Regions from separate parts of the Streptomyces sp. NPDC017940 genome, predicted to be linked through region 3. Evidence: riboswitches for the same ligand, from Rfam matches in the RefSeq annotation. Region 3 holds a riboswitch; each other region holds the start of a gene.
What was found. A riboswitch is a leader RNA that binds a small molecule or an ion and turns the genes downstream of it on or off. The one in region 3 is predicted to bind cyclic di-AMP.
Positions count from the first base shown of each region.

Region 1: it holds a riboswitch for cyclic di-AMP, as region 3 does, so the genes downstream of both, ACH4DX_RS23200 (transglycosylase family protein) here and ACH4DX_RS13105 (NlpC/P60 family protein) in region 3, are expected to answer to the same signal.
Region 2: it holds a riboswitch for cyclic di-AMP, as region 3 does, so the genes downstream of both, ACH4DX_RS31995 (M23 family metallopeptidase) here and ACH4DX_RS13105 (NlpC/P60 family protein) in region 3, are expected to answer to the same signal.
Region 4: it holds a riboswitch for cyclic di-AMP, as region 3 does, so the genes downstream of both, ACH4DX_RS15045 (transglycosylase SLT domain-containing protein) here and ACH4DX_RS13105 (NlpC/P60 family protein) in region 3, are expected to answer to the same signal.

Region 1 covers NZ_JBIRHJ010000006.1:498,571-504,104, forward strand. Annotated here, with positions in the region: gene ACH4DX_RS23190 (cytochrome P450) at 1-1,195, shown strand, start outside; gene ACH4DX_RS23195 (transglycosylase family protein) at 1,345-2,478, shown strand; cyclic di-AMP (ydaO/yuaA leader) riboswitch at 2,682-2,871, shown strand; gene ACH4DX_RS23200 (transglycosylase family protein) at 2,876-3,637, shown strand; gene eno (phosphopyruvate hydratase) at 4,079-5,365, shown strand; gene ACH4DX_RS23210 (septum formation initiator family protein) at 5,459-5,534, shown strand, end outside.
Region 2 covers NZ_JBIRHJ010000011.1:123,637-129,170, reverse strand. Annotated here, with positions in the region: gene ACH4DX_RS32010 (GNAT family N-acetyltransferase) at 1-488, opposite strand, end outside; gene ACH4DX_RS32005 (HPr family phosphocarrier protein) at 734-1,015, shown strand; gene ACH4DX_RS32000 (GntR family transcriptional regulator) at 1,400-2,083, opposite strand; gene ACH4DX_RS31995 (M23 family metallopeptidase) at 2,370-3,197, opposite strand; cyclic di-AMP (ydaO/yuaA leader) riboswitch at 3,211-3,369, opposite strand; gene ACH4DX_RS31990 (M16 family metallopeptidase) at 3,632-5,017, opposite strand; gene ACH4DX_RS31985 (M16 family metallopeptidase) at 5,014-5,534, opposite strand, start outside.
Region 3 covers NZ_JBIRHJ010000003.1:694,360-699,893, forward strand. Annotated here, with positions in the region: gene ACH4DX_RS13100 (ATP-dependent DNA helicase) at 138-2,690, opposite strand; cyclic di-AMP (ydaO/yuaA leader) riboswitch at 2,980-3,137, shown strand; gene ACH4DX_RS13105 (NlpC/P60 family protein) at 3,145-4,428, shown strand; gene ACH4DX_RS13110 (hypothetical protein) at 4,435-4,788, opposite strand; gene ACH4DX_RS13115 (NlpC/P60 family protein) at 5,372-5,534, shown strand, end outside.
Region 4 covers NZ_JBIRHJ010000004.1:112,437-117,970, reverse strand. Annotated here, with positions in the region: gene ACH4DX_RS15060 (MFS transporter) at 1-402, shown strand, start outside; gene ACH4DX_RS15055 (S1 family peptidase) at 448-1,311, opposite strand; gene ACH4DX_RS15050 (DUF1838 family protein) at 1,569-2,315, shown strand; gene ACH4DX_RS15045 (transglycosylase SLT domain-containing protein) at 2,375-3,127, opposite strand; cyclic di-AMP (ydaO/yuaA leader) riboswitch at 3,132-3,284, opposite strand; gene ACH4DX_RS15040 (hypothetical protein) at 3,707-3,997, shown strand; gene ACH4DX_RS15035 (SDR family oxidoreductase) at 4,081-4,689, opposite strand; gene ACH4DX_RS15030 (SDR family NAD(P)-dependent oxidoreductase) at 4,702-4,827, opposite strand; gene ACH4DX_RS15025 (acyl carrier protein) at 4,824-5,087, opposite strand; gene ACH4DX_RS15020 (SDR family oxidoreductase) at 5,151-5,534, opposite strand, start outside.

The DNA.
Region 1 (5,534 bases), on a different contig from region 3:
GCACGCCCCCGTGCACAGGACCGAGTTGCCGAGCGGTGTCGAGGCCTGGCTGGTCACGCGGTACGCGGACGCGCGGGAGGCGCTGGCCGACCAGCGGCTGAGCAAGAACCCGGCGCACCACGACGAGCCCGCGCACGCCAGGGGCAGGACCGGGATCCCGGGTGAGCGCAAGGCCGAGCTGATGACGCATCTGCTCAACATCGACCCGCCGGACCACACCCGCCTGCGCCGACTGGTGTCGAAGGCGTTCACCCCGCGCCGGGTGGCCGCGTTCGCGCCGCGCGTGCAGGAGCTGACGGACCAGCTCATCGACACGTTCCTCGACAAGCACGGCGCGGAGCGCGGCGCGGCCGACCTCATCCACGAGTTCGCCTTCCCGCTCCCCATCTACGCCATCTGCGACCTGCTCGGCGTACCCCGGGAGGACCAGGACGACTTCCGGGACTGGGCGGGCATGATGATCCGGCACGGGGGAGGGCCGCGGGGCGGCGTCGCGCGCTCGGTGAAGAAGATGCGCGGCTACCTCGCCGAGCTCATCCACCGCAAGCGGGCAGAGCCCGGGGACGACCTGATCTCCGGCCTGATCCGCGCCTCCGACCACGGCGAGCACCTCACCGAGAACGAGGCCGCCGCCATGGCCTTCATCCTGCTGTTCGCCGGGTTCGAGACGACCGTGAACCTCATCGGCAACGGCATCCTCGCGCTGCTCACCCACCCCGAGCAGCGGGCCCGGCTGCAACGGTCCCTGGCCGCCGGGGAGAGCGCCCTCCTGGAGACGGGCATCGAGGAACTGCTCCGCTTCGACGGGCCCGTCGAACTGGCCACCTGGCGCTTCGCCACCGAGCCGCTGCGCGTCGGCGGCCAGGACATCGCCGTGGGCGACCCGGTCCTCGTCGTCCTCGCCGCCGCGGACCGCGACCCCGCCCGATTCGCGGAGCCCGACCTCCTCGATCTGTCCCGGCGCGACAATCAGCACCTCGGATACGGCCACGGCATCCACTACTGCCTCGGCGCCCCCCTCGCCCGCCTGGAGGGGCAGACGGCCGTGGCGACTCTGCTGCGCAGGCTGCCGGACCTCCAACTCGGCGTCGAGCCCGAGGAGTTGCGGTGGCGCGGCGGGCTCATCATGCGTGGCCTGCGGACTCTTCCGGTACGGTTCACACCGCCCGGGGCCGGGGGCCTTCCCGGCAGCTGACTGACGGCCGGTCAAAACTGTGACTTTCGCGTGATCTGCGCTGCATCGACTTGTGACTGACGTTCGACTGCGGCTACTTTCACGACGGCTCGGCACCCCAGCGCACCATGTGTCGCGGCCGCCCCTGTCGTCACGCGAAAGGCATGTGCATGCTCTCCGGTCAAGGCCGTCACCGCCGCCCCCGCCAAGCCCCGGCGATCGTCGTCGCGGCCGGCGTCACCGGATCCGCCATCGCGATCCCGCTGCTCGGCGCCACGGGCGCGAACGCCGCGGAGGCCGCGACGTGGGACAAGGTCGCGGAGTGCGAGAGCGGCAGCGCCTGGAGCGCCAAGGGCGACGGGTACTACGGCGGATTGCAGATGACGCAGGAGACCTGGGAGAACTACGGCGGCCTCGCCTACGCGCCGAGCGCCGACGAGGCGAGCCGCTCCCAGCAGATAGCCGTCGCCGACGAGGTCCTGGCCGACCAGGGCCCCGCCGCCTGGCCGAACTGCGGCCCGGCCGCGGGCCTCAGCAAGGACGATGCGGCCGCCGACGTCGACCCGGGCCTGCCGGTGGCGCCGGGCAGGTCCGCCGACTCCTCCCGCGGGGACGAGGAGGACCGGGGCGCGAAGGACTCCTCCGGCTCCACACGCTCCGACGACTCCACCGGTCCGGGAGACAGGGATCACGCCGACGGCAGGAGCGGCGATGACGCCCGGGACGGGAGAACCGGCAAGCACCGCAAGGGCGGCGGTGACACGACCGGCGAAGCCGGCACGTCGGGGCCGAGCGGTGCGAGGGAGAAGGACGAAGAGGGCGGGAAGGGCGACGAGGGCGGACGGGAGACCGGCCGGGACGGCAAGTCCGCGGGCCGCGACACCACTTCGCCGGGCTCCGGCGGCGACTCCGGCGCCGAGAGCGCCCCTTCGGGCTCCGAAGGCTCCGAGGAGCCCTCCGAGCCCTCTGATTCCCCTGAGTCCTCCGAGTCCGCCGAGGGCACCTCGGGACGCCACCGCGGTTCGAGCGCGGACGAGGCCGCGGACGGCGAGTCCGGCGCGGGCTCCGCGGGGCGGCACGCCTCCCGTGGGGCAGAACGCGGTTCACCCGGCCCCGCCGACACCTACACGGTCCGCTCCGGCGACAACCTCTCGCGCATCGCGGACCGGCACGACCTTGACGGCGGCTGGTCCTCCCTCTACGCGGAGAACAAGAAGACCGTCGGCGCCGACCCGGACCTCATCCTCCCCGGTCAGCAGCTTGACCTGAAGGAGAAGCAGGCCGCGGAGGCGGACCGGAAGTAGCCGCGACACGCCCGGAACTGACGGGCAGTTCGCGATGAATGTCCGGTTTAAAGGTGGTGAGGCGCAAGTGAGAGATGGGTCTCAGAAGCCCTGATCGTCTTTGAAATTCCGCGGTTTGCCCGTCTACGGTCGTGATCGCTCGCCACAGCGGGCCCCGCCGGTCGGTACGCCGAATCCTGCCAACGGCCGGACGGGAACAGTCGTCGCTTCGTGCGCCGAAGGCAGGAGCGGGGGACCCAAGGTAAGCGCCGGGCCCGTCCGCACCGCAGCGAGCAGCAAGCGCCGCGGGACGGACAGGAACGGCTAGGGGTGAAGTCGCACGCACGTGGTGCGACCGGGCACTCACCCGCCCGAACCCGACAGCTCACCTCGCAGGCGTCGGTGAGGGGATCCATCCATGCTGTTTTCCAGCAAGGGCAAGCACCGCCGTCCGTCCAAGGCCACTCGCGCCGCCACCGTCGTCGGTGTCACCGGCGCCGCTGTCGCCGCCCCGCTGATGGCCACGGGCACCGCGAGCGCCGCCACGGCCGACCAGTGGGACCGCGTCGCGCAGTGCGAGGCCGGCGGCAACTGGTCCATCAACACCGGCAACGGCTATTACGGCGGCTTGCAGTTCTCGGCCTCCACCTGGGCCGCGTACGGCGGCACGCAGTACGCCTCCACGGCCGACAAGGCCTCCAAGTCCCAGCAGATCGCGATCGGCGAGAAGGTCCTCGCGGGCCAGGGCAAGGGTGCCTGGCCGAGCTGCGGCGTGGGCCTGACCGGCGCCTCGTACAACGGCGGCGGTGGCGGCAACGGCGGCGGTGGCGAGCAGTCGCAGCCGCAGCACCAGACCCAGCAGGCCAAGCCGCAGCAGCAGGTCAAGCCCCAGCAGCAGCCGCGTCAGCAGGCGCAGCCCCAGCAGCAGGCGCAGCCGAAGCCGCAGAGCGCCCCGCAGGCCGCCCCGCGGACCGAGTCGAAGAAGACCGTCGAGACCCCGACCGGCAAGGTCGTGAAGAAGGGCGACGGCGAGTACAAGGTCAAGAAGGGCGACACGCTCTCCAAGATCGCCGACGCGCGCGAGGTCAAGGGCGGCTGGCAGAAGGTCTACAAGCTGAACGGCGACATCATCGACGACGCCGACTTCATCTACCCCGGCCAGCAGCTGCACCTCAGCTGACCCGGGCTCCCCGGCCCTGTCGGGCCAGGGCGCCTCGCTCCGGTCCCACGGAGCGCTTCCGTCCCCACGGTCTCCCTCGCCCCGGTGCGCGTATCCCCCGTACGCACCGGGGCGAGGTGCTGCGCGGGCACCGCCGGGGGCCGCACGGCCGGTCCTGACGGAAGCCCCCGGCTGGTCCTCGCGGAGCCCTGGGCCGGCCCACCCGGAGCCCCGAGCTACGCCTTAGGCGAAGCTACTGGCCAGTAGGGGCCTGGCTTCCGCCCTGATTACCTGGGAAATGGGCCGTCGGCCGTCCCACGGGCCGGGCGGTCGGCTGGCCGAAGCCCCCAGGCCCGTTAGGCTCAGGAGACGCAGGGCCGATGAAGACCATGCAAGCCATGCGCAAGCCCGCGCCCACAGTGGTGCACGCCGCGCGCCCCCAGCGTCACATCCCAGAAGGAGATGCTCGTGCCGTCCATCGACGTCGTCGTAGCCCGGGAAATCCTGGACTCCCGAGGCAACCCCACGGTCGAGGTCGAGGTCGGCCTCGACGACGGGTCCACCGGCCGCGCCGCGGTTCCGTCCGGCGCCTCCACCGGCGCCTTCGAGGCCATCGAACTGCGTGACGGAGACGCCAACCGCTACGGCGGCAAGGGCGTCGAGAAGGCCGTTCTCGCCGTCATCGAGCAGATCGGCCCGGAGCTCGTCGGCTACGACGCCACCGAGCAGCGCCTGATCGACCAGGCGATGTTCGACCTCGACGCCACCGACAACAAGGGCTCGCTCGGCGCGAACGCCATCCTCGGCGTCTCCCTCGCCGTCGCGCACGCCGCGTCCGAGGCCTCCGACCTCCCCCTCTTCCGCTACCTGGGCGGCCCGAACGCGCACCTGCTGCCCGTTCCGATGATGAACATCCTGAACGGCGGGTCCCACGCGGACTCCAACGTCGACATCCAGGAGTTCATGATCGCCCCGATCGGCGCGGAGTCCTTCTCCGAGGCGCTGCGCTGGGGCGCCGAGGTCTACCACACGCTGAAGAAGGTCCTGAAGACCAAGGGCCTGTCCACCGGCCTCGGCGACGAGGGCGGCTTCGCGCCGAACCTGGAGTCCAACCGCGCCGCCCTCGACCTCATCGTCGAGGCCATCAAGCAGGCCGGTTACGTCCCCGGCGAGCAGATCGCGCTCGCGCTCGACGTCGCCGCGTCGGAGTTCTACAAGGACGGCGTCTACGAGTTCGAGGGCAAGTCCCGCTCGGCCGCCGAGATGACCGACTACTACGCCGAGCTGGTCTCCGCGTACCCGCTGGTCTCCATCGAGGACCCGCTGTACGAGGACGACTGGGACGGCTGGCAGATCATCACCGAGAAGCTGGGCGAGCAGGTCCAGATCGTCGGCGACGACCTGTTCGTCACCAACCCGGAGCGCCTCCAGCGCGGCATCGACGACAGCGCCGCCAACGCCCTCCTGGTGAAGGTCAACCAGATCGGTTCGCTGACCGAGACCCTGGACGCCGTCGAGCTGGCCCAGCGCAACGGCTTCAAGTGCATGATGTCCCACCGCTCCGGCGAGACCGAGGACGTCACCATCGCCGACCTCGCCGTCGCCGTGAACTGCGGCCAGATCAAGACCGGTGCCCCGGCCCGCTCGGACCGTGTCGCCAAGTACAACCAGCTGCTCCGCATCGAGGAGATCCTCGACGACGCCGCGGTGTACGCGGGCCGCAGCGCCTTCCCCCGCTTCAAGGGTTAAGGCGCCAAGCCCTAGCCAGTCGTACGTACGTCCCCGTACCCGGTCCCGTACCGTGTGCGGGGACGTACGCGCGTACTGGGGAGGCGAGACAACATGGCCGGGAAAGTCCGGGACAAGGACCGGTTCTCCACGGCGACCCGGCTGCGGGTGTTCGGCGAGCAGACGGCCG
Region 2 (5,534 bases), on a different contig from region 3:
GTGAAGACCTTGACCATCTTGGTGTTGGCGGGCAGGACCTCGGCGGCGAAGCGCCGGATGCCGCGCTCGCGGGCGACCGCCGCGATGTGTTCGAGCAGCGCGGAGGCGACACCGCGGCCCTGGTGGGCGTCCTGGACGAGGAAGGCGACCTCGGCCTCGTCCGCGGGCGCCGACGCGGGGCGGCCCGCGGCGTCGATGCGGTCGTAGCGCACGGTCGCGATGAACTCGCCGCCCACGGTGACGGCGAGGCCCACCCGGTCCACGTGGTCGTGGTGGGTGAACCGGTGCACGTCCTTGGCGGAGAGGCGCGGGTACGGCGCGAAGAAGCGGTAGTACTTCGACTCGTCCGACACCTGCTCGAAGAAGCTGACGAGGCGGTCCGCGTCGGCGGCCGTGATGGGCCTGATCCGGGCGGTGCCCCCGTCCCGCAGCACCACGTCGGCCTCCCAGTGGGAGGGGTAGGCATGCCGGTCCTGCGGGGTCTGCATGGGGCCAGGGTACGGGTCGCGCGGCAGCCGGGGCCGGGGCAAGGTGGGAGGCGCCGGACATCGGTCGGCGGACCGCACGAGGCGGTGTCGTACGGCCGGGCGGTGGTCGGCGGGCAACCGGGCGGTTGTCGGCAGGCGGCCGAGTAGTGGTCGGCGGGCAACCGGACGATGGCCGTCCGGTGCACCCGGGTCGGCATGAGACACTGGTCTAGACAAGTGTGAGACACCTGGAAGGGCAGCAACACATGGCTGAGCGCCGCGTCAACGTCGGCTGGGCCGAGGGCCTCCACGCCCGGCCCGCCTCCATCTTCGTCCGTGCGGCCACGGCCGCGGGCGTTCCCGTGACCATCGCTAAGGCCGACGGCAACCCGGTCAACGCCGCCTCGATGCTCGCGGTGCTCGGTCTGGGTGCGCAGGGCGGCGAGGAGATCGTGCTCGCTTCGGACGCCGAGGGCGCGGACGCCGCGCTCGACCGGCTGGCGAAGCTGGTCGCCGAGGGGCTCGAGGAGCTTCCCGAGACCGTCTGAGCGTCGCCCGACCGGGTCGGGTGCAATGCGGTGGAGCCGCGCGGGCCTGTCGGGCCTGCGCGGCTCCACCGCTTTTTTCGCTGTACGTACGTCCGTGTGGGTGGGTGGGCGGTCCGGGATCACGAATGCCCGGGACGAAAAGCGCACCGTACCGAACGGACGCGTCCGGGAGGGGATTCCTAACTCGCGAACGCGCGACCTCGCGAGTTCGTGATCGGCGCGAGTTCGTGATCGCCGCGACCTCGTGAACGCGCGAACTCGCGACCTCGTGAACGCACGACCTCGTAAATGCGCGATCTCGCGATCTCGTGAACGCGCGGACCGGAAATGGGCAGCCCGAATTCCCGCGGCCGGAATTGCTTCCCTTTTTATACGGCGCCGCCGTTAATTCCGCGCGCTCACCGTGTTCACGGGATGTTGCGAACCCCTCACGCGCCCCGCGCGGGCACCCCGCCCTGGCCGGTGCGCGGCCACGGACCGCTCGACGTGCAGTGCGGCCAGAGCGCGGGCCCGCTCCCCGTCCCCGCGGGCCACGGCGTCGACGACCGCGGCCCGCTCGGCCCACGTCTCCGTGGGCGCGGCCTGCGGCTCGGCCACGTACATCCAGGCGATCTTGTGCCGCAGCTGGGTCAGCAGAGTGATGAGGCCGGGGCTCCCGGAGGCCTTGGCGAGCGTCTCGTGGAACCAGCCGTCGAGTGAGCGCAGCTCCTCGCCGCCGCGCCGGGACCGCTCCTGGCCGAGCCGGACGAGGCCCCGCAGGACCTTCAGGTGCGCGTCGGTGCGCCGCTGTGCCGCGCGGGCGGCGGCGAGGGGCTCCAGGAGGGCGCGGATCTCCAGGATGTCGGCCGCGTCCTGCTCGGTGGGCTCGGCGACGCAGGCGCCCGCGTGCCTGCGGGTGACGACGAAGCCCTCGGCCTCCAGGGTGCGCAGGGCCTCGCGCACGGGGACGCGTGAGACTCCGTAGCGGCGGGCGAGCAGGTCTTCGGTGAGGCGCGTGCCGCGTTCGTAGACACCGGAGACGATGTCGCCCCGGATGGCCGTGCACACCGATTGCGCGGGAATGCGCATGACGGACCTCCGCTTTGATGCCCGCGAAACGCGTGGCCGGCGCTGCGGCCGGCGCACGGACCGACGCATCGAACAGCGCTCTTTCAACGATTCCGCGAACCCTGCTGATATGGACCCCTGCCGACATGGATCAGCTGTCGACCCGAACTCTATTGCAGCTGGCCCGGTTTTCCGACGACAGGCGTAATCCATGGATATCTTTTGGCCAACGGGCGCGGGCACCGGGGGAGTTTCCGGTACGCGGAAAGCCCCGGCTCGGGTGAGCCGGGGCTTTCGCGTGGGGTCCTCAGACGTTGACGCCGTGCGAGCGCAGGTAGGCGACGGGGTCGATGTCGGAGCCGTAGTCCGCGCCGGTGCGGGCCTCGAAGTGCAGGTGCGGGCCGCTGGAGTTGCCGGTCGAGCCGGAGAGGCCGATCTGCTGGCCGGGGGTGACCGCCTGGCCGACCGTGACGCTCAGGGACGACATGTGGCCGTACTGCGTGTACGTGCCGTCGTGGTGGCGGATCACGACGTTGTTGCCGTACGCCCCGCCCCAGCCGGCCTCGACGACGGTGCCCGCAGCGACCGCCTGGACCTGCGTGCCGGACGCGGCGTGGAAGTCGACGCCGGTGTGGCTGCCGGAGGACCACATGGCGCCTCCGGTCTTGTAGCCGGTGGAGACATAGCTGCCGGCGATCGGCGAGACGTACGAGCCGAGGCGCTTGCGCTCGGCCTCACGGGCGGCGCGCTCCTTGGCCTCGCGCTCCTCCTTGGCCTTGGCCTTCGCGGCGGCCTCGGCCTTGCGCTTGGCCTCGGCGGCCTTGCGCTTGGCCTCCTCGGCCTTGGCCTTGGCCTCGGCTTCGGCCTTCTCCATGGCGGCGGCCTCGTCGGCGGCCTGCTTCTGGGCGGCGGCCTGGGCGTCGATCTCACCGGCCAGGGAGTCGCCGACGGAGATGGACTGGGTGAGGCCGGCGTGCGCGTAGTCGGCGGAGGCCCCTTCGGCGGCGAACGCCGGGGCGGCCAGACCCGAGATGACCCCGGTGGTGGTGAGCGCGGCAACACCCGCGGCACCGGCGGTCGTACGCGTGATACGGCTGGGACGGCGGTGCTTGCCGGTCGGGCGGATGAACGCCATGAAGCGGCTGATCCTTTCCTTCCTTCTCGCCTACCGGGTTAGCTGACGGGTTCGGAGCAGGAAGGTCTCCTACGGGCTCCTCGCCTCGCGGCAAGGGGTCCGATTCACCCCAGGGACGTGGGTCCCCGGCTCCCCTGGCTCGCGCCGTACGGGGACTCGGCGATGACTGTCCGGTGCCGCGGGCGCGGCGTGGTGCCTGACGGACAGCCGGACTGACGCTAAACGTCTCTTCTTTCAAAGAACAAACGGATCAGCACTTTTGTAGCGCACGCCACAGGGCAGACGAACAACCTCCCCATCAATACGGACATATGGCTGCATGCAGGGACCCCAGCGACATCTTGCGTCACTGGGGTCCCTGTTCTCGTGTCATGGTTTGCCGCCCTATGGCGGTGACTATCCGCCTCTGGACCTGTGCCTCCGGGGCGGCGGAATCAGCCGGTGACCACGCTCACTTCGCCGATGCCGAGCGCCTTCACGGGCCCCTCGATCTGCGCGGCGTCCCCCACGAGGACCGTCACGAGGCGGTCGTCGGGGAAGGCGTTCACCACGGCCGCGGTGGCCTCCACCGTGCCCGTCTGCGCCAACTGGCGGTACAGGCGCGCCTGGAAGTCGTCCGGCAGGTTCTGCTCCACCTGGTCGGCGAGGGTGGCGGCGACGGCGGCAGCGGTCTCGTACTTCAGCGGGGCGACCCCGACGAGGTTCTGCACGGCGACGTCCCGCTCGGGGTCGGTGAGCCCCTCCGCTGCCAGCGTGCGCAGGACCTTCCACAGGTCCGTGAGGGCCGGGCCCGTGTTCGGGGTGTCCACGGAGCCGCTGATGGCGAGCATCGCGGCGCCGGTGCCGTCCGGCGCCGAACGCAGCACCTGGCTGAAGGCGCGCACTCCGTAGGTGTAGCCCTTCTCCTCGCGCAGGACGCGGTCGAGGCGCGAGGTGAGCGTGCCGCCGAGGCAGTACGTCCCGAGGACCTGCGCGGCCCACACGCGGTCGTGCCGGTCCGGGCCGACGCGGCCGATGAGCAGCTGCGTCTGCACGGCGCCGGGGCGGTCCACGATGACGACGCGGCCCCGGTCGTCCGCGGTCACCGCGGGCACGGGGCGCGGCTCGGCCGCTCCCCCGGTCCAGGCGCCGAGCGTGTCCGCGAGGACGGCGTCCAGATCGATGCCGGTGAGGTCACCGACCACCACGGCGGTGGCAGCGGCGGGGCGGATGTGCTTCTCGTAGAAGGCGCGCACGGCCGCGGAGTCGATGGCCGTGACCGTCTCCTCCGTGCCCTGGCGCGGACGGGACATCCGCGAGGAGGCCGGGAAGAGCTGCCGGGAGAGTTCCTTGGCGGCGCGGCGTGCCGGGTTGGCGCTCTCGTGCGGGATCTCGTCCAGGCGGTTGCGCACCAGGCGCTCGATCTCGCTGTCCGCGAACGCGGGCGCGCGCAGGGCGTCGGCGAGCAGGCCGAGCGCCTTGGGCAGGCGGGAGACGGGCACCTCGAGGGAGACGCGGACGCCCGCGTGGTCGGCGTGCGCGTCGAGCGTGGCGCCGCAGCGGTCGAGCTCGGCGGCGAACTCCTCCGCTGAGTGCTTGTCGGTGCCCTCGTTGAAGGCCCGCGCCATGATCGTGGCGACGCCGTCCAGGCCCTGCGGTTCGGCGTCCAGGGGTGCGTCGAGGTGGACCTCCACGGCGACGAGCTGCTGCCCGGGGCGGTCGCAGCGCAGCACCGTGAGGCCGTTGGCGAGCGCGCCGCGCTCGGGGGCGGGGAACGCCCAGGGCTTGGCGGTGCCCGCCTGGGGCTGCGGGTGGAACTCCATCGTTGCGGCCTCGGTCACTTCGCCGCCTCCTCGCTGGCTTCGTGGTCGGCGTCTTCGGGGGTGACGGGCTCGTACACGAGCACCGCGCGGTTGTCCGGGCGCAGCCGGGCCTCGGCGATCTCCCGGACCTCCTCGGCGGTGATGTCGAGGACGCGCCGCACCGCGGTGAGGGCGAGCTGGGGGTCTCCGAAGAGGACGGCGAACCGGCACAGTTCGTCCGCGCGTCCCGCGACCGTGCCGAGCCGGTCGAGCCACTCGCGCTCCAGTTGCGCCTGCGCCCGCTCCATCTCCTCCGGAGTGGGGCCCTCGGCGGCGAACCGGGCGAGCTCCTCGTCGACGGCGGCCTCGATGACCGGGACCTCCACGTCGCCGGACGTCTTCACGTCCAGCCAGCCGAGGGAGGGCGCGCCGGCGAGGCGCAGCAGGCCGAACCCGGCCGTGACGGCGGTGCGGTCACGGCGCACCAGGCGGTTGTACAGACGCGAGGACTCGCCGCTGCCGAGGACCGTGAGGGCCAGGTCGGCCGCGTCGCACG
Region 3 (5,534 bases):
CAAACACAGTTCCCACTGCCGCGTGGGCGGGCACGGCTCCCGCCGCCGAACCGCACCTGCGGCCCTGAAGGGCGCAACTCCAGCCCCCGTCGCTGGAGTTGCACCTGCCGAGTGTCCCCCGCGCCCGGGGGCGAGCGCTACAGCTTTTCCACCGGCGCGTACCGCAGCAGCAGCCGCTTCGGCTTCTCCTCGCCGAAGTCCACCGTCGCCTCGGCGTTCGCCCCCGTGCCCTTCACGCCGACCACCGTGCCCAGGCCGAACTGGTCGTGGGTCACACGGTCGCCGACCGCGAGCGCGACCACCGGCTTCTCCGTGGCCCTGCGGGTGGCGAAGCCCTGCGCGCCGCCCGTGCGCGAGCGCGACGACGACAGCGCGGCGGCCACCCCGCCCGCAGGACCCGACGCGGCGGGCGCGCCGACGGAGCCCTTCCGCTTCCAGTCCAGGTGGGCCTCCGGGATCTCCTCCAGGAAGCGCGAGGGCGGGTTGTACGACGGCTGGCCCCAGGCGCTGCGCATGGAGGACCGCGTGAGATACAGCCGCTCCCGCGCGCGCGTGATCCCCACGTAGGCCAGGCGCCGCTCCTCCTCCAGCTCCTTGACCTGCCCGAGGGCGCGCATGTGCGGGAAGACGCCGTCCTCCATGCCGGTCAGGAACACCACGGGGAACTCCAGGCCCTTGGCCGTGTGCAGCGTCATGAGCGTGATGACGCCGGAGCCGTCGTCCTCCTCGTCGGGGATCTGGTCGGAGTCCGCGACGAGCGCGACCTGCTCCAGGAAGTCCGAGAGGGTGCCGGTGGGGGCCGGCGCCGCGTCCTCCGCGGGAGCGGGAGCGGTATCGGCACCGGGGGCGGTGGCGGTGGCGGCGTCGGGAGCGGTGGCGGCGTCGGTGGTGGCACCGGCGGCCGTGCCGCGGTCCTGCTCGAACTCCAGGGCCACGGCGGCCAGCTCCTGGAGGTTCTCGATGCGCGTCTCGTCCTGCGGGTCGGTGGAGGACTGGAGCTCCGCGAGATATCCGGTCCGCTCGAGCACGGCCTCCAGGACGACGGCGGGGCCCGCGCCGGACTCGACGATCGTGCGCAGCTCCTCCATGAGCGTGTTGAAGCGCTTCACGGCGTTCGCCGAGCGGGCCGCCATGCCGTACGCCTCGTCGACGCGGCGCAGCGCCTGCGGGAAGGAGATCTTCTCGCGCTGCGCGAGCGCGTCGATCATCGCTTCGGCGCGGTCCCCGATGCCGCGCTTGGGCACGTTCAGGATGCGGCGCAGCGGCACGGCGTCCTCGGGGTTGGCGAGGACCCGTAGATACGCGAGGACGTCGCGGACTTCCTTGCGCTCGTAGAAGCGGACCCCGCCGACGACCTTGTAGGGCAGGCCGACGCGGATGAAGATCTCTTCGAAGACACGGGACTGGGCGTTCGTGCGATAGAAGATCGCCACGTCGCCGGCCTTGGCGTCACCGGCGTCGGTCAGGCGGTCGATCTCGTCGGCGACGAACTGGGCCTCGTCGTGCTCGGTGTCGGCGACGTACCCGGTGATGCGTGCGCCGGCGCCCGCGTTGGTCCACAGGTTCTTGGGGCGACGGCTCTCGTTGCGCTCGATGACCGCGTTGGCGGCGGTCAGGATCGTCTGGGTGGAGCGGTAGTTCTGCTCGAGGAGAATCGTGGTCGCGTTCGGGTAGTCCTCCTCGAACTGGAGGATGTTGCGGATGGTGGCGCCGCGGAAGGCGTAGATGGACTGGTCGGCGTCACCGACGACGCACAGCTCGCCCGGCTCGTCGCCCTCTCCGGAGGGGCCGACCAGCTCGCGCACCAGGGCGTACTGCGCGTGGTTGGTGTCCTGGTACTCGTCGACCATCACGTGGCGGAAGCGGCGGCGGTAGTGCTCGGCGACGTCCGGGAAGGCGCGCAGCAGATGCACCGTGGTCATGATCAGGTCGTCGAAGTCGAGGGCGTTGGCCTCGCGCAGCCTCGACTGGTACATCGCGTACGCCTGGGCGAGGGTCTTCTCGAAGCCGTCGGCTGCCCGGGCGGCGAAGTCCTCCTCGTCGATGAGCTCGTTCTTCAGGTTCGAGATCTTGGCGCTGAAGGACTTCGGCGGGAACTTCTTCGGGTCCAGGTCCAGGTCGCGGCAGACCAGGGCCATGAGGCGCTTGGAGTCCGCGGCGTCGTAGATCGAGAACGAGGACGTGAAGCCCAGCTTCTTGTACTCGCGGCGGAGGATGCGCACGCACGCGCTGTGGAACGTCGACACCCACATGGCGCCCGCGCGCGGGCCGACGAGCTGTTCGACGCGCTCCTTCATCTCGCCCGCGGCCTTGTTCGTGAACGTGATCGCGAGGATCTGGCCGGGGTGGGCACCGCGCTCCGCGAGGAGGTACGCGATGCGGTGCGTGAGCACGCGCGTCTTGCCGGAACCGGCGCCGGCGACGATGAGCAGGGGCGCTCCGGCGTGCACGACGGCCGCGCGCTGGTTCTCGTTCAGGCCGTCGAGCAGCGCCGCCGGGTCGATCGCGGGGCGGTGGGCGCCGTCCCTGTAGTACGCGTCCCGGGGTGCGGGCGCGTCGAACCTCCCGTGGAACAGGTCGTCCGGAATGGGCTCCGGAGCACTGTCCTCGGGCGGCGGCGGGGGTTCCTCCTCGTGGCCCTGCGAGGGCTTGAGGTCCGCCAGGAAGCTGTCGTCAAAGAGGCTGCTCATCGCCTCCCGAGTCTAGGCGGCCCCACTGACAACCCGCCCCGGGTTCCGCGAGGCCGCCCCGATCCGGCCACACCGGCGCGGTGCGGCCGCGCGGGGGCGGCTCCACGCAGCCGCGGTGTCACGCTGCGCCACCGCCCGGGTCGGCGCCCGCCGCCGCGGCACCGCACTCCTCGTGAGGTCACGGAAATGTATCGGGCATATCGAACATCAACCTTCCCTCGCGCCTCACCGGTTGGCTAGCGTGCTGCGCGGGCCGCACGTCCCCCCACCGGCGATCCCCGCCGGGTACGCGCGGCCTCCGCCGAGTCCGACGCGTTCGGAGCCGGGGACCCACCACGATCTCTGGGGTGAATCAGTCCCGTACCCCGTACGGAACCGTAGGGCAGCCTTCCGGATCATCCGCCCGAACCCGACAGCTAACCCGGTAGGCGGTCCACGGAAGGAGTCGCCAGTCTTGGCGTCGCACCGCAAGCCGCGCAGCCGACCGGCCCGCGTCCGCACGACCCCCGCGCTCGGCATCACCACGGCCGCCCTGACGTCGGTGGCCCTGCTCTCGCAGAGCGCGCACGCCGCGCCGTCCGCCCCCACCGAGCCCGGGAAGCCAAGCCTAGAAGAGGTGCAGAAGAAGGTCGACGACCTCTACCACCAGGCCGGGGTGGCCACACAGAGGTACAACTCCGCCAAGGAGAGCACCGACAAGCAGCGCAAGAAGGTCGACCGTCTCCTGGACGACGTGGCCAGGCGCACGGACCGTCTGAACGAAGCCCGTCAGGAGCTCGGCTCCTTCGCCGCCGCGCAGTACCGGACCGGAGCCGTCTCCGAGACGGCCACGATGCTGCTCGCCGACGACCCGAAGGGCTTCTTCGACCAGAACCACCTCGCCGACCGGCTCACCAACCGTCAGAAGAAGGCCGTCGACGACTACCGGACGCAGCAGGTCTCGGCGACCGAGCAGCGCGCGAAGGCCGCCAAGAGCCTGCGGACGCTACAGGACTCGCGCGACGCCCTCAGAACGAGCAAGCAGACCGTCCAGACCAAGCTCACCGAGGCGCGCTCGCTCCTGTCGAAGCTGACCGCCGAGGAGAAGGCGCGCCTCGCCGCGATCGAGAAGCGGAAGAAGGAGGCCGCCGAGCGCGAGGCGGCGGAGCTCGCGCGCGAGCAGGCGGAGGCGGAGCGGGAGCGGAAGGCGGAGGAGGCCGCGGAGCGGAGCGCGCGGGACCGTGAGCAGGGGCAGGAGCAAGGACAGGGACAGGGCCAGGGCCAGGGGTCCGGTGCGGGTTCGGGCTCCGGCTCCGGCTCCGGCTCCGGCTCCGACCAGGGCAGCGGTCCAGGTGGGGGCTCGGGGGCGGGTTCCGGTTCGCGCTCGGGGAGCACCGGAGGCAGCTACGCGGCGAAGGCCGAGAAAGTGATCGGCTTCGCCGAGCAGCAGATGGGCAAGCCCTACGTGTGGGGTGCCGCGGGCCCCGACTCCTTCGACTGCTCCGGCCTCACCCAGGCCGCCTGGAAGACCGCGGGCATCTCCCTGCCACGCACCACCTGGGACCAGGTGAAGACGGGCACGACCGTCTCGAAGGCGAACGCCCGGCGGGGTGACCTCGTCTTCTTCTACGACGACATCAGCCACGTCGGCATCTACATCGGCGGCGGCAAGATGATCCACGCCCCCAAGCCCGGTGCGAACGTCCGGGTCGAGTCCATCTCCTACATGCCGATCCACAGCGTGGTGCGCCCGGCATAGAGCTCCCTACGTCCACAGGACGGCGATGAAGATGTTCGCCACCGTCAGCGCCCCGACGGTGGCGAACATCGCCTTGTCCACCTTGTCCTCGTCCCGCTTCACGTACACGAGGCCGAGAATCACGATCAACAGGGCCAGCTTGATGCCGATCTTGACGTTGTTGACCGTGTTGTCGTCGGCCTGATTCAGACCGACAAGAACGACGCCAGTGATCAACATGGTCAATGCGCCGTGCAGCATCGCGGGGCTGAACCGGGCCGTGCCCGCACCCATCGCCTTCATCTGGGCGAGGAAGCCGCCCAGGAGCGCAGCGATGCCGATGATGTGCAGTCCGACGAAGAGATGGATGAGTACGTCCATGGGGCGGAGCCTAATTCCCGGTGCGCGGATCCGGCCGCGCGGGGCAGGGCTCCGACCGCGCGGGGCAGGCCCCCAGCCCGGGGCAGGACTGCCACCGCCCGGGGCAGGGCTCCCATCGCCCGGGGCACGGTTCCGCCCTCGTGGGGCACGACCCTGGCCACCCGGGACGCGGCACGACCGCCCGGGGCACGGCGCGGCGGGCACCCCGGACGCCTGGTGCACCGGGGGCGTTAGCACTCCCACCGGACAGGCGGGCCACATGGACCACATCGGTCACGCACTTGGTGAACCCGTCGGCGAAGCCGGGACGGAACGCTCGTATCCGTTCATCCCTTGCGCCACATCCGCCGTTAGCGCACAACGGGTCACGAAGGGGTGACGGTGAGTTTAACGTCCTCTGTCAGGTGACCGGCCCCCACCGTCGTCCGGACCAGGGACGGCAGCCGGCCACCTCCGCCGAGAAAGTCCGGCGGCGTCCCGTCTCCCCTGTGCGGACGTCGCCGGACCGGTACCGGACCCCGGCCGGCAAGGGCGGGCCCGGCCCACGAGGGCCCCGCCCCGCAAGGAAGGACGTGGAGCCTCCGTGGCAGCGCACCGCAAGCCCAAGAAGCGCTCGCTCAGCGGCAGTACGGCCCGTACGGCCGCGACATTCGCCCTCGCGTCGGCCGCCACCGCGACCGCCTTCGAAGGCACCGGCCACGCGGACCCGCGGCTCACTCCCAGCGAGGTGAAGGCCAAGGTCGACG
Region 4 (5,534 bases), on a different contig from region 3:
GGAACCGTGGGCGCCGGCTTCGCCGTCGCGGCGAACACGCGTACCGCCTACGTCGTGCTCATTCTCGGCAACGCGGCCAGTTTCGCACTGTGCGCGCTCCTCCTCTTCCTGCTCCCCGCCTACCAGGCGTTGGCGGCACCGCCGCAGCAGCGCTGCTGGTCGGCGCTCAGCGACCGTCCGTTCGTGACCTTCACCGTCCTGCACGGTGCGATGGGCCTTCAGTATCCGGTGGTGTCCCTGCTCCTGCCGATCTGGATCTCCGAGCACACGGACGCGCCGCGCTGGACCGTAGCGGTGTCCGCGATCAATGCCGCGGTCTGCCGTCGGGCCCGCACTCGAACGCTGGGGTACGCGGAACCGACCTTCCTCCCGACAGGGTGCAGCGGCTGCCGACCGGCGTGAAGAAGCAGACCAGGCGCACGCATAGTCGGCCGGACCGTGCGAGTGTCAGACCGTCGGTGTCGCCGGTGTCGCCGGCGCCGCGTGTGCTGCCTCGGCGGCTGCCCGAACCGGGACGACACGGGAAAGTCCGTGTGCCGCGAGCACCTTGCGGAACGGCTTCCAGACGGCGGGGTCGGAGAGATTGGTGAACAGCCCCGGGCAGGTGTTCGTGTCCCCGCTCACCAGGCCGTGGACCACGGCTTTGCCGCGCGAGGGCGGCGCGAACAGCGGTCCTCCGCTGTCCCCGGGCCCCACCCGCCGCTCAGGGGTACCGGCGCACACGAAGTTCTTGTCCCAGGTCCCGCCCTCGGTGTCGAACTCGGTGACCGGGAGCGCCGTCTCGTGCAGGCGCGTGGGCTTGGCCTCGCTCTCCAAGTCGGTACGCCCCCAGCCCGCCGCCCGGAGGAGGCGACCCGCCTGCGGCTTCGCCCCCAGGGGCGGGAGGCTCGCGCTCTTCTGGCGGGCGGGGGAGTCGAGCACGATGAGACCCAGGTCCGTGTTGGTCTCGGTCGAGAACGCGGGGTGGCTGTGCACGGTGAAGTGGTCCTTGGTCACCACCGTCCCCTGGTCGGTAGTCGCGTCGGACCGCCCCAGGACGACCCGGATCGTGACCTTCCCCTGTTCGGCCCACTTCGAGCAGTGCGCGGCCGTGACGACCACCCGGCTGTCGACGAGCGCACCGCCGCAGTAGTGCGACCAGCTTCCGTCGTCGTCCCGCTGCTGTAGCTGCACCACGAAGGGGCGTTCACCGTCCCCGACCGGCTTGCCGCCGACGATCGCGGCGGCGGAGGGCACGCTCGTCCACACCAGGCCCAACGCGCCGGCGCCTGCCAGGGCCGTGCCCGCTCGGCGACCCATTGACGTGCGCAAGAGCCCACTCCTTTCGTCTGCCGCCGGGTGCGAGTCCGACGGTCCCGTACCGCGGTCGGCACCTGCCGTCCGCGTCCGTCGACGATCCTGGGCTTCCTGTGCCTCCGCCTGGCATCCACCACGTATCAGGCACCCCTCGGCGACCGCGCAACCTCCTCGCTCACGCGCAACGCGCCCACGCGTCCACGGCGGCGTCCGCCCGGGCAACGTCCACCCCGGGCGAGGCCCCCCGCCCTGGGGCGCGCAGAGTACTCCGTATGACGACACCCGCAGAGCTGCTCCGCTCCTTCGCCCGGACCCGCGCCTCGCTCGACGGTGCGGAAGTCACGTACTGGTGGACCGGGAACGTGTACTCCTGGGCTCCGGACGAGCCCTACCAGCACGTCTTCGGCCTCGAAGGGCTCAACGTCGCCCGCCTGGTCCGGGACGCCGACGCCGGCCAGGACGCCTACCGACTGCTCACCCGTGAGGCCGCCTTCTACCTCGACCCCGCGAGCCGCGAGATCCTGGAGACCTGGCAGGACCTGCCGGTGGTGCACATCTGGAACGACCCGGCGAACCAGAAGTGGCGTCCCTTCCCGATACCGACGACGGAGCTCGACGGACAGGTCTGCTTCAGCCTGGAGATCCCGCTCGCCTACCCCTCGCCCCTGCCCGTGGCCCAGTACCCCGTCCACTCGGCGGGCGACACCTACAAGGCCCTTGAGCTCTTCCAGTTCTTCGCCGACCGCGCCGACCTGGCCGGCACCGCGCCGAGCGTCCCCGCCACCATGTCGTGGACCCGGATGTCCCCATGGCTCCCGTGGATGGCCCGAGGGCAGCGGCCCGGCGGGCTCACCTTCCACTGCCGGGGCCGCAAGCTCGGCTCGTACGCCGAGGTCCCCGACCGCACCCGCGCCCACATCGCCGACCACCACCCGGAATTCGCCCACGCCCCGGAGAGGTGGAGCGAACCGAACGAGACCAGCTGGACGTACTTCCGCAAGCTCAACCCGACGAGCTAGCCGTTGCATTAGCGCCCTGCGAGTGCGGGTCCCCAGAGAACGGTCCGCGTGCGGCAGCCTCAGTACGGGCCGTTGACGTTGTCGATGGAGCCGTAGCGGGCGGCCGCGTAATTGCAGGCGGCGGTGATGTTGGCGACCGGGTCGAAGCTGTCGAGCGACGTGCCGGGCAGGCGGTAGGTGGTGAAGGTGGGGCCGATGACCTGGAGGAGCCCCTTGGACGGGGTGCCTGCGGCGGCGTTTACGTCCCAGTTGTTGATGGCCAGCGGGTTGCCCGAGGACTCACGCATGATGTTGCGGTGGATGCCCTCGTAGGAGCCGGGGATGCCGTGCTGGGCCATGAGGTCGAGTGACTCCCTGATCCAGCCGTCGAGGTCGTTGGTGTAGGTCTTCTTCGCCGGGGCGGCGGCGGGCTCGGCGAGCGCGCTGTCGCGCTCGGAGCGGTCCGCCCGCTCGGCGGAGGCGGCCGGCTTCTCCGCGGGCCCGGCCGGGCCCTTCTTGCCGAGGGTGAGCTCGATGCCGGCGTGGATCACCTTCGGGTCGGCGCCGATGACGCCGCGGTTGTCCCGGTAGAGCTTCTGCCAGCCGCCGCTCAGGGAGTGCTCGCGGGCGATCTTGGAGAGGGAGTCACCCGCGACGACGACGTAGCTGTCGGGGGCCGCGGCGGGCTTGGCGGCCGTGTGGGGCTCCGCCGCGGCGGCGGTGGTCGCGCCGAGCACCGGGAGCGCGAGGACGGCTCCTCCCGTGCCTGCGGCGGCGATGCCCCGGGCGAGCGGGCTGGACTTGGGACGACGGTGCTTTCCCTTTGCGGGCATGGCGCATTCCTCTCCGTCGCCTACGAGGTGAGCTGTCGGGTTCGGACGGGAGATGTCCGGTCGCGGCGTGCGCGACTTCACCCCGAGCCGTTCCGGAAACCGGATCGGCGTCTTGCCTGGGTCCCCCGCTCCTGCCGTGCGTAAGTGAGTGATCGGAAAGGTTTCCGGACAGCGGCAGGATTCGGCGTTCCATCCGGATTGACGGTGACGTTAAGCGAGAAAGTCCCGGCGGAACAAGACCAGAATTGCGGAGAGGAATGCACCAGGTCCGTTCCTGGTGATCATATTCCCCGGCCCTCTTTGATCGATTGGCCCAATCCTCTTTGCCAGAAAGGGAGTGCGCCCCATGCGCTCTCCCGAGAGCCCCGCGAGGGCGTCTTCATTGGTGTGACTCATTTCACGGGACGGGCGCGGGGTGAGGTGTCGCTCGTCACGTATCGGGGCGCGTCGTGTCGCTGATCATCGCGCAATACGGGTGATGTTTTACGTACGCCAACAACAGCATGAAGAGGCGGATTTTCGGTGCAAAAATGGACATAGTGCAGCCGCATTGTCAGTGGTGGCTGCAAGGCTGAGGGCATGAACGGCGATGAGCAACTGCTGCGCGGCCGGGTGTACGGGCACGACCACGACGACCCCGGCCCGCTGGCCGACCAGACGTATGCGGTGCTGACGGGCGGGCCGTTGGACGGACTGCTGCTGCGCATCACGGACCGGCGGCCCAAGGACGTGGACGAGGGCGTCGCCCTGCCCACCGAACTCGGACGGTTCCCCGGCGGCCGGTCGCTGTACGGCCCGCGGCCCGGCGAACCCCGCAGGCCGGGCCCGGGCGTGAGTTGCCGCTTCCACTACACCGGCGACGTGCCCTGACCGCGGTCGCCCTGGCGTAGAAGAATGGAGTCGGGGAATTCCGTCGGGAGGAAGCCATTGGGGTCGCCGGGGAACCCGCGGGCTCAGAGCGAGAAACCGCCGTCGATTCCGAGGACCTGCCCCGTGATGTAGGCGGAACGGCGGGAAAGGAGGAAGGACACCAAGTCCGCTACCTCGTCCGGTGTTCCGGGTCGGCGCAGCGGGATCCTGCTGATCTGCTCCTTGCGTTTCGCTTCGCTGAGTTCAGCGGTCATGTCCGTCGATATCATGCCGGGCGCAACACAGTTGACGCGTACTCCGAACCGGCCGAGTTCCTTCGCGATCGACTTCGTGAACCCGATGATCCCGGCTTTCGACGCCGCGTAGTTCGACTGGCCGATGTTGCCGTGGATGCCCGCCACCGAGGAAACGGTCACGATGGCCCCGCTGTCGTGCCGCATCAAGGAGCGCGCCGCGGCACGGCAGATGTGATAGGTGCCGTCGAGATTCGTACGGAGCACCGTGTCCCACTCGTCGTCGGCCATCCCGGCGAGCGGCCGGTCCCGTACGACACCGGCGTTCGCCACCACCGCGCCGATCGGGCCGAGTTCGGCCTCCGTCTCGGACACGAGTTCCGCGGCCCGGCCCGCCACCGAGACGTCGGTCCTGCGGGCGAGCACCCGCGCCCCGACGCCGCGAGCCTCGGCCGCCACCGCCTCGGCCCGCTACGGCGTGGAGAGGTAGCAGAACGCCACGTCGAAGCCGTCGGCCGCCAGGCGGAGCACGGCGGCCCTTCCGATGCCGCGCGAGCCGCCGGTCACCACCGCGACAGGCCTGCTCCCGTCGGTCATCGGGCTGTCCCGAGCTTGGCGGAGACGAGTTGGTGGATGGCCGCCAGGGTGGTGAGCGACTTGATCTCCTCCTCGTCGATGGTGATGCGGTACGTCTTCTCGATCTGTACGGCGACTTCCATGGCGGTGAGTGAGTCCACGGCGAGGTCCGTCCTGAGGTTGGCCTCGTCGGTGACTTCCTCGGTGGGGAGTTCGAGTTCTTCGGCGATCAGCGCGCGCAGGTCCTCGCGGTTGACGCCTGCTGTCGGGTTGCCTGACACGGTGCCGTCCTCCTTCGATCTGGCCCTTGTGGTGTCGCTCTTGACGCTCGGCCCCGGTTCGCTTCAGACGACGAGTGCTTCTCCGCCGTCGACCCCGATGACGTTTCCGGTGAGCCAGGGCGAGTCCGAGACGGACAGGGCGACGATCGCCTCGGCCACGTCTTCGGCGCGCGTCAGCCGACCGCCCGGATTGACGCCCCGGCAGTGGGCGACGAGCTTCTCGTTGCCCGGGATCCTCAACAGTGCCGGGGTGATCGTCGTGCCCGCCCGGATCGCGTTCACCGCCACGCCCCGGGGGGCGAGTTCCACCGCCAGGTTGCGGACATGGGACTCCAGCGTGGCCTTCGCCGCCGCGACGGGCGCATAGCCGGACAGCACCCGGGACCCGCCCGCGCTGGTCATCGCGAAGACCTTCGCCCCCCGCGGCAGCAGCGCCGCCCGCACCAG